DNA from 3 places in the Mycolicibacterium duvalii genome. Region 1 is predicted to be linked to each of the others. Evidence: riboswitches for the same ligand, from Rfam matches in the RefSeq annotation. Region 1 holds a riboswitch; each other region holds the start of a gene.

Region 1 (4,175 bases):
TTCCATGGCGCCGCACCCGAGCGATTTCGGCGTGGTTATCGACGCTGGGCGACGAAAAGCACGCCGAAATCACTCGAACTCCACGGTCACCGGTGCGTGGTCCGACCAGCGCAGCGCGTACGCCGCGGGCCGCTCGGTGCCGGCCGACACCGCCCGCTGCGCGAGATCCGGGGTGACGAGGTGGTAGTCGATGCGCCAGCCGGCGTCGTTGTCGAAGGCCTTCCCGCGCCACGACCACCAGGCGTAGGGGCCGGCGACGTCGGGGTGCAGCCGGCGCACCACGTCGACCCAGCCGTCGGCCAGCAGATCGCTGACCCACTGGCGTTCCTCGGGCAGGAAGCCCGACTTCTTGACGTTGCCCTTCCAGTTCTTGATGTCGTTCTCGGTGTGGGCGATGTTCCAGTCGCCGCAGACGATCGCGTCCCGGCCGCCGACCCGCAGCTCGGCCATCCGGGCGGCCACCGCGGCCATGAATCGTTCCTTCTCCGCCTGCCGCTCGGTTTGCGCCTCGCCGGTCGGGACGTAGATGCTGGCCACGGTGACCCCCGCGGTGTCGACCTCCAGGTACCGCCCGTGGGCCTCGAATTCCTCGGCGCCGCAGCCGATGCGGATCGCGTCGAACGGCGTCCGGGACAACACGGCCACGCCGTTGCGGCCCTTCCGGTGTGGTCCGGCGGCGGCCAGCTGCCAGCCGTCGGCGATCGCGGGGCCCAGCGCGTCGGCCAACTGGTCGTCGTCGGCGCGGGTCTCCTGCAGACAGATCACATCGGCGCGGGTCTGCTTGAGCCAGGCCAGCATGCCGAGGTTGTCGGTGGACCGTTGTTTGACGGCCGCCCGGACGCCGTTGACGTTGATGGTCGTGACGATCACGGCCCAGACCCTAGAACACCCGGTTCTTGCGGTACCGCCGGTATCACCTTACTGTCGGGCCCATGAGCCTTCGCGCACCGATCCACCTCGGATCCGGGGAGCCTGTGTTGCTCCTGCACCCGTTCATGATGTCGCAGAACGTGTGGAAGGGCGTCGCGCCGCGGCTGGCCGACACGGGCCGCTACGAGGTGCTCGCCCCGACCATGCCCGGCCACAACGGCGGGGTGAAAGGCCGGTTCTTCCTGGACACCGCGGAGCTGGCCGACGACATGGAGCGCCGGATGGACGAGCTGGGCTGGGAGACCGCCCACATCGTCGGCAATTCGCTGGGCGGCTGGGTGGCCTTCGAGCTCGAGCGCCGGGGCCGGGCCCGCTCGCTGACGGCGATCGCCCCCGCCGGGGGCTGGCACCGGTGGTCGCTGCCCAAGTACGAGATCGTGTTCAAGTTCCTGATGGGCGCCCCGGTGTGGATCACCGCCAAGGTGTTCGGCCCGCGCGCGGCGCGGCTGCCGGGGGCGCGCGTGCTGGCCAGCGTGCCGTGCAGCGCCACCCCGGACGGCATCAGCGACGACGACCTGCGCGACATCATCGACGACGTCACTCACTGCGCGGCCTACTACCAGCTGCTGATCAAGGCGCTGCTGCTGCCCGGGCTGATGGAACTCGCCGACACCAACATCCCCACCCACATGGTGATCTGCGAAAAGGACCGGGTGCTGCCGCATCCCCGGTTCGTCAACCACTTCCGCAAGCACCTGCCCGGCACCACCCGCTACACCGAGCTCGACGCGGTCGGTCACATCCCGATGTTCGAGGCCCCCGAGCTGATCGCCGGGCTGATCCTCGACTTCCTCGACGACCAGGCCGACCCCAACAAGGCGATCGGCTGACGCACGTCGCGGGCAGGCCTGTTGGCACGATCGGTGCTGCCTGAGATAGAGTTCGATTCGGTCATGAGTGCCAGCGTCAAGCCCCGGCTTGCTGGCCGGCAACCCTCCAACCGCGGTGGGGTGCCCCGGGAGACGACCAGGTTGAGTAGCCGCACACGGCTATAAGGCAAGCGCGGGTCCGCCGCGAAACGGGCCCCTGTTTCACGGAGGAGCACGTCGATGACGCAATCAGACCCCAGTTCGCACTGGTCGTTCGAGACCAAACAGGTCCACGCCGGCCAGACGCCCGACGCCGCGACCAACGCGCGGGCCCTGCCGATCTACCAGACCACCAGCTACGTCTTCCGCGACACCGACCATGCGGCGGCGCTGTTCGGCCTGGCCGAGCCCGGCAACATCTACACCCGCATCATGAACCCGACCACCGACGTCGTCGAGCAGCGCATCGCGGCGCTCGAAGGCGGAGTGGCGGCGTTGTTCCTGGCCTCCGGTCAGGCAGCCGAGACCTTCGCGATCCTGAACCTGGCCAAGGCCGGGGACCACATCGTCTCCAGCCCGCGCCTCTACGGCGGTACCTACAACCTGTTCCACTACTCGCTGCCCAAGCTCGGCATCGAGGTCAGCTTCGTCGACGATCCCGACGACCCGCAGTCCTGGCGTGCCGCGGCGAGGCCCAACACCAAGGCGTTCTTCGCCGAGACGATCTCCAATCCGCAGATCGATGTGCTCGACATTCCGTCGGTCGCCGCGGTGGCCCATGACCACGGGGTGCCGCTGATCGTCGACAACACCATCGCCACCCCGTACCTGATCCAGCCGCTGAGCCACGGCGCCGACATCGTCGTGCACTCGGCCACGAAGTACCTGGGCGGGCACGGCTCGGCGATCGCGGGCGTCCTCGTAGACGGCGGCACCTTCGACTGGACCAACGGGCGCTTCCCGGGTTTCACCGAGCCCGACCCCAGCTACCACGGCGTGGTGTTCGCCGAACTGGGACCGCCGGCCTTCGCGCTCAAGGCGCGCGTGCAGCTGTTGCGCGACCTGGGCAGTGCCGCCTCACCGTTCAACGCGTTCCTGATCGCCCAGGGCCTGGAAACGCTGAGCCTGCGCATGGAACGTCATGTGGCCAACGCCGAGCGGGTCGCCGCCTACCTCGACGACCACGCCGACGTGGTGTCGGTCAACTACGCGGGACTGCCGTCCTCGCCGTGGCATGAGCTGGCAAAGAAGCTGGCGCCCAAGGGAACCGGCGCAGTGCTGGCCTTCGAGCTGGCCGGCGGCGTCGAGGCGGGCAAGGCGTTCGTCAACGCGCTGACGCTGCACAGCCACGTCGCCAACATCGGGGACGTCCGGTCACTGGTGATCCACCCGGCCTCCACCACCCACGCCCAGCTCTCCCCCGAGGAGCAGTTGTCCACCGGCGTCACACCGGGATTGGTGCGCCTGGCGGTCGGCATCGAAGGCATCGACGACATCCTCGCCGACCTCGAGCAGGGCTTCGCCGCGGCCAAACCGTACCTGGGCGGCAGCGCCGCCACCGATCCGAACACCGTGGCGTCGTTCTAAGAGGCGAGCTGACGTGACCATCGTGGATGTATCTGCCGACGACCGCGCGACACTGCCGCCCGAGGGCGAGATCGGCGTCGTCGACATCGGCGCGCTGACGCTGGAGAACGGCACTGTCATCGAGGATGTGTCGATCGCGGTGCAGCGCTGGGGCGAACTGTCCCCCAACCGGGACAACGTCGTGGTGGTGCTGCACGCACTCACCGGCGACTCGCACATCGTCGGCCCCGCCGGCCCGAACCACCCGACCGCTGGATGGTGGGACGGCATCGCCGGGCCCGGTGCGCCGATCGACACCGACCGGTGGTGCGCGATCTCGACCAACGTGCTCGGCGGCTGCCGCGGGTCAACCGGCCCGAGCACCGAGGCTCCCGACGGAAAGCCCTGGGGCTCGCGGTTTCCGGCGATCTCCATCCGCGATCAGGTGGCCGCCGACGTGGCCGCGCTGGAACGGCTGGGGATCACCGAGGTGGCCGCGGTGATGGGCGGCTCGATGGGCGGCGCGCGGGCCCTGGAGTGGATCGTCACCCACCCACAGGGGGTGCGCGCGGCGCTGGTCCTCGCCGTCGGAGCGCGGGCCACCGCCGACCAGATCGGCACCCAGAGCACCCAGGTCGCCGCGATCAGGTCGGACCCGGACTGGCTCGGCGGGGACTACCACGGCACCGGACGCAGTCCCGAGGCCGGGCTGCAGGTCGCCCGACGCATCGCGCACCTGACCTATCGCGGCGAGGTCGAACTCGACGAGCGGTTCAGCAACGATGCGCAGACCGGTGAGGACCCGGGTTCCGGCGGCCGCTACGCGGTACAGAGCTACCTCGAGCATCAGGGCCGAAAGCTGGTGCGGCG
Region 2 (4,175 bases), 340 kb from region 1:
ACCCATATAGCGCCGCGACCGCCGGCGTCCGGCTCTGCGCTTCCACGCAGTGCAGCAGCACGGTCTTGTCCTGTTGGCGGAAGTGCTCGATCGCGCGCACCGCTTCCAGCAGGACGAAATCCAGATGCGGATTGTCGTCGGCGCCGGCCCGATCGATCAGCCGCACTTCGACGTGCGGAACACCCTGCGGGACATCGTCATCACCGACTCGGCACAATGACACCACCGCGTCGACCCCGCGGGGCAGCTCGCGCAGCGCGCCGACCCCTCCCAGCAGGACGCCCTCGTCGTACGGATGCGGCTCCAGCGCACCGATCCGATAGCCGGGATACCGGGAATCGAAGCGATCGGGCTGACCCCTCCGCGCGATCGATCCCGCCAACCTCACCAGCCCACGTGCGGGCATCTTGGGCCAGCCGTGCAGCAGGCTGCGCCACGCCAGCGGGACGGCTGACGCCCCGTGGACCGCGCCGAGCAGACCGCCGGCGATCGCCGCCACCGTGTCGGTGTCGAACCCGGCCCGTACCGCAGCATCAAGGGCTGAGCGCAGATGATCAGCGCGGAACACACCCGCGGACGGGTCGTTGTCGGGGACCGGTGTCGTGACGATCGCCGACCACGCCGCCTGCAGCGCCGCCACCACCCAGCCGTTATTCCGAAAGTCCGCCGGACGCGAACGCTCGGCCACCTCGAGGTGTTCGACCCACAGCGCACGTCGCTTGGAAGCTAGGTGCCGCAACCCGACACGCACGTCAAGCTCTCCGGTCAGCACCGCATGACGAATCGCGCTGCACCACAACACACACGCGTCGCCGGCGTCCGGGTCGAAGTGCGTCAGCTCGCTGATCGTTCGCGCCGCCTCCACCATGGCGTCCTCGTCATCGAGGTATGCCAGCGCGACCGGCGCGGTGCGCATCAGCGAGCCGTTGCCCGCGGTGCGACCCGTCCTCGCGTGCAGGTCCTCCGACACCGACCGCGCCCGCTTCGCCGTGATCGTCGAGCCGATGGCCGCGGTCCGCAGCACCGACCCCGTCTGGATCCCGATGTCCTTGGTGTGGCGAGACCACTCCAGCCAGCGCTGCACGATCTGGTCCTGCGCTGCCTCATCACGCAGGTCGGCGCCCGTCGCCGCGACTTCGGCGATGGCGATGGCCATCGCGGTGTCGTCGGTCCACTCGCCGGGCTCCCACACGCCGCCACCAGCCATTACCACCTCGAGTTCCGGCCCCCGCGGCGGCTGGAACTCGTACGGCGCCCCCAGTGCGTCGCCAGCTGCCGTCGCCAGCAGCACCCCTTCGATTCGATCGTCTCGTGCTGTCATGACGCACCCCCGGTTCCGATTTAGAGCGAATATGAGCTAATTGTAGCAGACCGGTTCGCTTCACACTGATTTGCAAATACTTGCGCTATGTGGCCGCGCTACGCTGTAGCGGCCATGGACAGCGACGAATACCGGGACAGCCGCGGCAAGACGCTGGCCGACTACCCTCGGCCGTCGGTCGCGGTGGACACCGCCGTCCTCACCCTGGACGACGAGCACGGCCTGCTCGTCCTGGAGGTCCGGCGGGCCTCAGGTCGCGGATGGGCGTTGCCCGGAACGTTCCTGCACCCGGGGGAGACCCTCGCCGACGCGGTCGACCGGTCGCTGCGGCTGAAAGCCAATGTCGGCGGCCTGCATCCCCGCCAACTGCACGTCTTCGACGACCCCCGCCGCGACGACCGGGGTTGGGTGCTCTCCGTCGCCCACCTCGACGTGGTACAGCCCGAGAGGCTGCAGTACCGCTTTCCGGAAGCCACCCGACTGATGCCGGTGTCCGCCCCGGGGCGATTGATCTATGACCATGCCGACATCGTCGCCCGCGCGGTCGAGCATCTGCGGGCGCGCTACCTCGACAAACCGGACCCGTACCGCCTGTTGGGGGAGCAGTTCACCATCCGCGAGCTGCGCTTGGCGCACGAACATGTCGCCGGGCGCCCACTGCAACGCGACTGGTTCCGCCGCACCATGGAACCTCAGCTCGTCCCCACCGGAACCATGGTGAGCCGTGGCCGGGGGCGGCCGGCCGAGCTGTTCCGCCGTCACGAAGACTGAGGCCGCGACGACCCGGCAAGCAGCCGGGCGAACGCGTCGCGTGACGCTTCGGGACTCGGCGGATGCACCTGCTGCCAAATGCGCAGCGGAACGTCCGCACCGCGATCGAAACTGGCTGCCAACCGAGGGTATTCATGCCTTTTCCAGTCACGCAACCGCTGATCACCCCGCCGGAAATCGTCCAGCCGCGCCAGCTGGCGCTCCTGAACCTCGGGGCTGGCGTTGAGGCGCACTCCGATGCCGTTCATCAGGCTGTGCCGACCGAGGTTCAACGGTTCGACCCCCCATCGCCGTCGTGCAGAGGAGTTGACCGCACGGCAGTCCGCGCACGCCAACCACGACCAGCGGGACGGCCCGCCCGCGGTCGCCCGGAAGCAGATGACGCACAGGTCGCACTCTCGGGACACGTCGGCCCACGCCCACTTCACGGGGACGTCCTCGCAGCGGCACGACTGCCAAAGCATCGCCGTCACCGACCCCGCGCGACGCACCGGGCCGCAGATTCCGCCGCACGGGATATGCACCGAAAGCTCGGTAATCCGTTGTCGCTCAGCAGTATCAGTCGACATATCATCGTTTCCGGTCATCGCAGTGCCATCTCTGGCGACGCCACCCTCGGGCGCCCACCGCTTGCACGCCTGCGGCGTACCCGCTCTTCCCCTGGGGCACCGTGCGGTGGTCGCGCGGTTGCCGGGACGACGGGCCAGGTACCCGAACAGCCGTCCGCTCGTGAGCTGACCCCAGGATAGACGATGCCACGGACATGTCAGTAGCCCTTGCTAGCGTGTAGTTGTCGGACCGGTGCGAACGTGGGAAGCGCTTCCGCCCCACGGTTGAGGTCAGGCATCCCCGCGCCGCACAGCAGATGCCCCACGCGACCAAGCCACGCCTCTGAACAAGGGGCCAATGAAAAGGGGGAACATGAGGGCACACCTCGACACCGCGGGGTACGACGTCATCGGGGACGTCCACGGCTGCGCCGACGCACTGCACGAGCTGCTCGACGCCATGGGCTACCAGCCCACCGGGCCCGGCGGCGCGTACGCGCACCCCACCCGGACGGCGATCTTCGTCGGCGACCTGATCGACCGCGGCCCCCAGCAGAAACAGGTGCTGGAGACCGTCAAAGCGATGGTCGACGCCGGCACCGCGCGAATGGTCCTGGGAAACCACGAATTCAACGCGATGGCCTACGCCACCGAGTGGCCGGACAAGCCCGGGAAATTCCTGCGGCCGCACGACGACTCGGACGACCCACGGTCGGCGAAGAACGCAGACCAGCACGCCGCGTTCCTCAAACAGCTCAGCGCCGACCAGCGCGACTTCTACCTGAAGTGGTTCTGGATTCAGCCGCTGTGGCTCGACCTAGGCGACATCCGCGTCGTGCACGCCTGCTGGCACGAGGACTCCATCGCCGTCCTGCAGCGCGAGCTGGGCGGCGACAAGTTCACCACGGTCGACCAGCTGGCGCGGGCGTCCACCGAAGGCGATCCGCTCTACGACGCCGTGGAGACCCTGCTAAAAGGCCCCGAGATCAGCCTCGCGGACCATGACCAACCCTCCTACCGCGACAAGGACGGGCACCTGCGTGACCGGGCCCGGATGTCCTGGTGGAACGGCGACGCTTCGACGTTGCGGAGTCTCGCCGAGATGGACGGCAACTTCACCACCGAAGCCGGCGAGCCATATCCCGACCTGCCAGACCTCGAGGTGGCAGCCGAGCACCGCGCCTACGTCTACACCCACGAGGTGCCGGTCTTCTACGGCCACTACTGGCGCTCCGGGCAGCCGCGCCGCCTGCACGACTGGACCGACTACACCGCGTGCGTGGACTTCAGTGCGGTGAAGGCCGGCACCCTGTTCGCCTACCGCTGGTCGGGGGAGGACCGCATCCGACCCGAGAACTACTTCCGCGTCGACCGACTCCGCGGAATCACAACGGATCCTCGACAGAAGAGAGACAGTCACGTGACTGACGGCGACAGGCCCATGCCGCCAGAATCAATCGAATCGGCCTTCGGCGCGTTGGCGTCAGCGTGGGACCCCGAAACCGCAGCGATCAACGCCGCTGTCGAACGGCTGG
Region 3 (4,175 bases), 630 kb from region 1:
TGCTCACTTTTCGACCGGAACTACCTGCTCACTTTTCGACCGGAGCTGACAAGCCACACGGGTGGGGAATTTCGATGAGCGTCAGTGGGGAATTTCAGCGAGCGCGGTCACCACTGGCAGCTCAGGCAAGCGGCGTGGCCGGTGGCGGATACAGCATCGAGAACGACGCCCGGGTGCCGCGACGGCCATAGCACCGGGTCTGTCCCATGAACGGATTCATAGATGCGGCGGAGATATTCGCGTTGTGCCCATAACCGGCGCGCGATGCTGACTCCGGTCGATGCGCGCTTCCAGTCAATCCACTCGGTGACGAGTCGGGGCCGGAAGAGCACGTCCCAGTACGGTCCCCAGGTGTCAGCGTACCCGCGGGAGTGGATCCTGGACGGCCGCAAACCCCGGTGCAGCTCGGTACCCATCACGTAGCTCCTGAGTTGGTCGACTCCACTGCGTGGAGCCGTCGCAGTGCCGCGCGGAAATCGGGATTGGGATCGGCTTGGGGCAACACGTCGCAGACGTCCGCGAGGGCCCGGTCGTGGTGACACCCTTGAGTCGAGCGCCGTACAGCGCAGCGATCGTTGGTGTGCGACTGATCGCTCCCACACAGTGGACGAACACCGTGCGGCCTTGTTCACGCAGCGCTTCGATCGCCCACACGGTGTCGGCGAGGACGAAGTCGAGGTTGAGGTTCTCGCCGATCTGGTCGATCAAGCGAACGTCGAGATGAAGAGCGTGAGCTGGTATGTGCCCATCGGCGACTCGGCATAGCGACACCACGGCGTCGACCGTGGCGGGTAGCTTGCGCAGCGAGTGGGCTACACCGATCACCAGGCCGTCGTCATAGGGGTGCGATCCCGGGATCGGATAACCCCTTGTCAATGGGTAGGCGCGGTTGAGTCGCATCGGTTCGCCGCCGTCGATGATCAGGTCGGCCAGGTGCATCAGCCCGCGGGTATCAAGGCCCGGCCAGCCCTTGAGAGCGAGCCGCCACTGCCATGGCACACCCGAGGCTCCGTAGACCGCACCGAGTAGCCCCCCCGGCGATCGCGGCCACCGTGTCGGTGTCGCCCCCACTGCGGACAGCCGCTTCCAGGGCCCGACTCAGGTGGCCGACGCGAAAGGCCCCAGCGGCTGGTTCCTCGGCGGGCACTGGCGTTGTGGCGATCGCCGACCAGGCGGCCTGTAGCGCTGCGACCACCCACCCGTTGGCAGCAGTGAACGCCGAGGGTGGGCGCTCCTGTGCCTCGGCCAGACGCGCCCGCCAGAGGCCCCGACGGTCGGCATCGATGTGCGTTAACCCGATCCGGACATCGAGCTCACCGGTGAGCACGGCGTGGCGGATTGCGGTGCACCATAGGACGCACGCGTCTCCCGCATCCGGATCGAAGTGCGTCAACTCGCTGATAGTGCGGGCCGCCTGCGCCAGTGCTGCCTCATCGTGAAGGTAGGCCAGCGCGACGGGTGCGGTGCGCATCAGCGAGCCGTTGCCTGCGCTGCGGCCCGTGCGACGGTGCAGAGCTTCTGACTCTTCGCGGGCAGTCACCGCCGAAACGCCTTGTTTCCCGGCGGCCGACAACACGGTTGCGGTTTGGTTGCCGATGCCCTTGGCCGTGCGTGCCCACCAGTGCCAGCGCTCGACGATGTAGTCCAGTGACTTTTCGGCCCTAAGGTCAGCGCCGGTGGCGGCGATCTCGGCAATGGCGATGGCCATCGACGTGTCGTCGGTCCACTCGCCCGGCGCGAACGGACCAAGACCGCCGCCGATCATCCCGATCTGAAGATCGGCCTTCATCGGTGGATTGAACTCGTGTCCGGCGCCGAGCGCGTCGCCCGCGGCCGCGCCGACGAGGATACCGACGCCGCGGTCTCGCTGCGCGCTTGTCAGCTTCGTATTCGACACATTTGCTCCCGGCTGTTCCGGGGCCTCAATGAGGAGGCGCTCTTGTCAACGCCGAATGGGCGCCGACCGCTTCGTCATCCGAGCCACCCACGAGCGTGGGGTTGGCGTGCCGTTCCAGTCGGAGCTTGCCGACGGCAACTCGTGAAGCGCCCTTAATTGTAGCTGCGAATGCGAAACTTCGAACGCTGCAGCTAGCTCTGATCCCATACCTCGACCAGCAGCCGCTCACGGCTGCCGCATCGAGCGATCGCCTCGCGGTTGAGATACACATTCCAGACGCCGCGCTCGTTCAACGGGCTGTCCGGCGGTACCGGTTCGCCGATCAGTGGCAGCACGTCGTCGGCGTACACGCTGAAGGTGGAGGGGTAGCCGCCCACTGCCAGCTGGACGCCCTTGCGGTTCTTGATGAGTGCGAGAACCCAGTCCACCCCGCTGATGCCAGCGTTCCAGCGCGCGAGGATCCTGTCTTTCGACATCGACGGGCCCCACGAGTCGCGGTGCACCGTCACTGACCATCCGAGCATGTTGAACCTCCTTGTCTGCGGACCGGAGCCGTCCCGCCTGGTCGTCAGTCGTCGGGTGCGGTCAGGGCGCGGTACAGCGTCGCCCGACTGACCCCGAGGATCTGAGCGATCGCGGGCACCGGCTCGCCGCTGGCCCGAAGCTGAGCGGCCTGCCGAATCTGGGCGTCGCTCAGTCGCCGCGGGCGGCCGATCCCCAGCCCACGCGCCTTCCGGGCCGATTTCGCTGCCGCTCGGCGTTCTCGCTGGAGTTCGAGCTCCAGCTCAGCCAGCGACGCCATCACTCCGGCGATCATGCGGCCCACCGACGTGCTGGTGTCGACGCCCTCCCGCAGCGACCTCAACACGATGCTGCGCTCGCCAAGGTCGCGGATAGTGATCATGACCTCGGTGGCGCTGCGGCCCAGGCGGTCGACACCAGCGACCACGATGGTGTCACCCGGGCGGGCGTAATCGAGCAGCGTGGCCAGGCCGGGCCGCTGTTCGCGGGTAGAGGTGCCCGTGAGCTTGTCACGGTAGATCCGCTCCGGGTCGACCCCCGCGGCCGTCAGGGCGTCGATCTGCGCATCGAGTGACTGATGACCCGTGGACACGCGGGCGTAGCCGAGCAGCTGCCCGGACGCGGTGAGGGAATCTGTAGTTGTCATCGACACCGGTACCCCCGTTCCCGATGCCGAACGACCGCCCGTCTCACTAATCAGATCGAAACCCTTATGATACGCGACAACTATTGAGACGAAACTCCTGGGAGTTTCATTCCCGCACAGCGGCTCGCCAACGACGTCTCGAAATTAAAGATTTGAGACGAACTTCTCCTGCTACTCGATGCCCCCGCGCCTCCCAGTCACCGAAAGTCAGACCTTCGTCGGTCACCCATTCTCGGCGACCGTTGCATCACGTGCACGCGACCGGCGCAAGGAACGGACGTCAAGCATGGCATCCGAGTCGGTCGGCTGATCACCGCGTCATGGGAAAATGCGGGTTTCGTCATCGATCGCCTGCGTGCCGTCCATCAGGGCGTCCGCGTGCTCTTCAATACCCTCGGCGTCTATCTGCAGCACGAACAGTCCACTGGTCCCGGGGATGGCAACGGTCTTCTGCGCGACCATGCGGCGATCGCCTCCGCGGACATATATGCCACCGATGGTCACCGCCTCGAAGCCGCTGAGCTCACCGCTCTGGCCCACCTCTGGCCCCTCGAAGTTGGGGAGGGCTCGCAGCTCATTGGGGGCGACCCGCAAGACCCGGGCCGGATCCGCGCCTCCAGTGAGTTTGAAGACCCGCGCGACAATCATCGCGGGGTCCGCGGCCGACGTCGCTTCACCCTGCCTGCGTGTTGTCAGCGCGCGGTACGCGTCCGCTGGGGCGTCGGTACCCATGTCGACCCACCCTTGTGGCGTCGGTAAATCGATGGTCGGTGCACCCGGGTCTCCCGGCAATACGGGCGTGCGCACCAGATCGTTCTCAGCGATGTAATCGTCGAGGGTGACGGTAGGACTGCGTGTCGCGGTCGGACGCGGAACGGTACTTGATCGAGTCGGTTTGATCGTTCGGGAAGTCGTCGGATCGTCCAGCGAGTCGCCCAATATTCTCGAAGGCGTCAACGATTCGCGATCACTGGCGAGATCCTCGGACGTCAGGCCATCCGACTGGGCGACGACCACGCCAGATATCACGATAAGTACCGCCGCGGAGTAGGCGGCGGTCTCCCAATAGCTAGCCCAATTCCCGGTTTCAGAGCGCTCGACGCCCTTAAT

What was found. Region 1 has a riboswitch for S-adenosylmethionine ahead of G6N31_RS15800 (bifunctional o-acetylhomoserine/o-acetylserine sulfhydrylase). Riboswitches for the same ligand answer to the same signal wherever they lie in the genome.
Region 2: another riboswitch for S-adenosylmethionine. It lies ahead of G6N31_RS27515 (hypothetical protein); the one in region 1 lies ahead of G6N31_RS15800 (bifunctional o-acetylhomoserine/o-acetylserine sulfhydrylase).
Region 3: another riboswitch for S-adenosylmethionine. It lies ahead of G6N31_RS12760 (ADP-ribosylglycohydrolase family protein); the one in region 1 lies ahead of G6N31_RS15800 (bifunctional o-acetylhomoserine/o-acetylserine sulfhydrylase).

Annotation. Positions count from the first base shown of each region.
Region 1 covers NZ_AP022563.1:3,347,900-3,352,074, forward strand. Annotated here, with positions in the region: gene G6N31_RS15790 (exodeoxyribonuclease III) at 70-870, opposite strand; gene G6N31_RS15795 (epoxide hydrolase EphH) at 933-1,760, shown strand; SAM riboswitch class IV at 1,820-1,939, shown strand; gene G6N31_RS15800 (bifunctional o-acetylhomoserine/o-acetylserine sulfhydrylase) at 1,980-3,326, shown strand; gene metX (homoserine O-acetyltransferase MetX) at 3,340-4,175, shown strand, end outside.
Region 2 covers NZ_AP022563.1:3,690,872-3,695,046, reverse strand. Annotated here, with positions in the region: gene G6N31_RS17465 (ADP-ribosylglycohydrolase family protein) at 1-1,321, opposite strand, end outside; gene G6N31_RS17460 (NUDIX hydrolase) at 1,436-2,092, shown strand; gene G6N31_RS27515 (hypothetical protein) at 2,080-2,340, opposite strand; SAM riboswitch class IV at 2,714-2,827, opposite strand; partial or broken gene G6N31_RS17450 (metallophosphoesterase) at 3,014-4,009, shown strand.
Region 3 covers NZ_AP022563.1:2,715,468-2,719,642, forward strand. Annotated here, with positions in the region: partial or broken gene G6N31_RS12760 (ADP-ribosylglycohydrolase family protein) at 416-1,897, opposite strand; SAM riboswitch class IV at 1,931-2,044, opposite strand; gene G6N31_RS12765 (hypothetical protein) at 2,089-2,421, opposite strand; gene G6N31_RS12770 (recombinase family protein) at 2,466-3,065, opposite strand; gene G6N31_RS12775 (LpqN/LpqT family lipoprotein) at 3,384-4,175, opposite strand, start outside.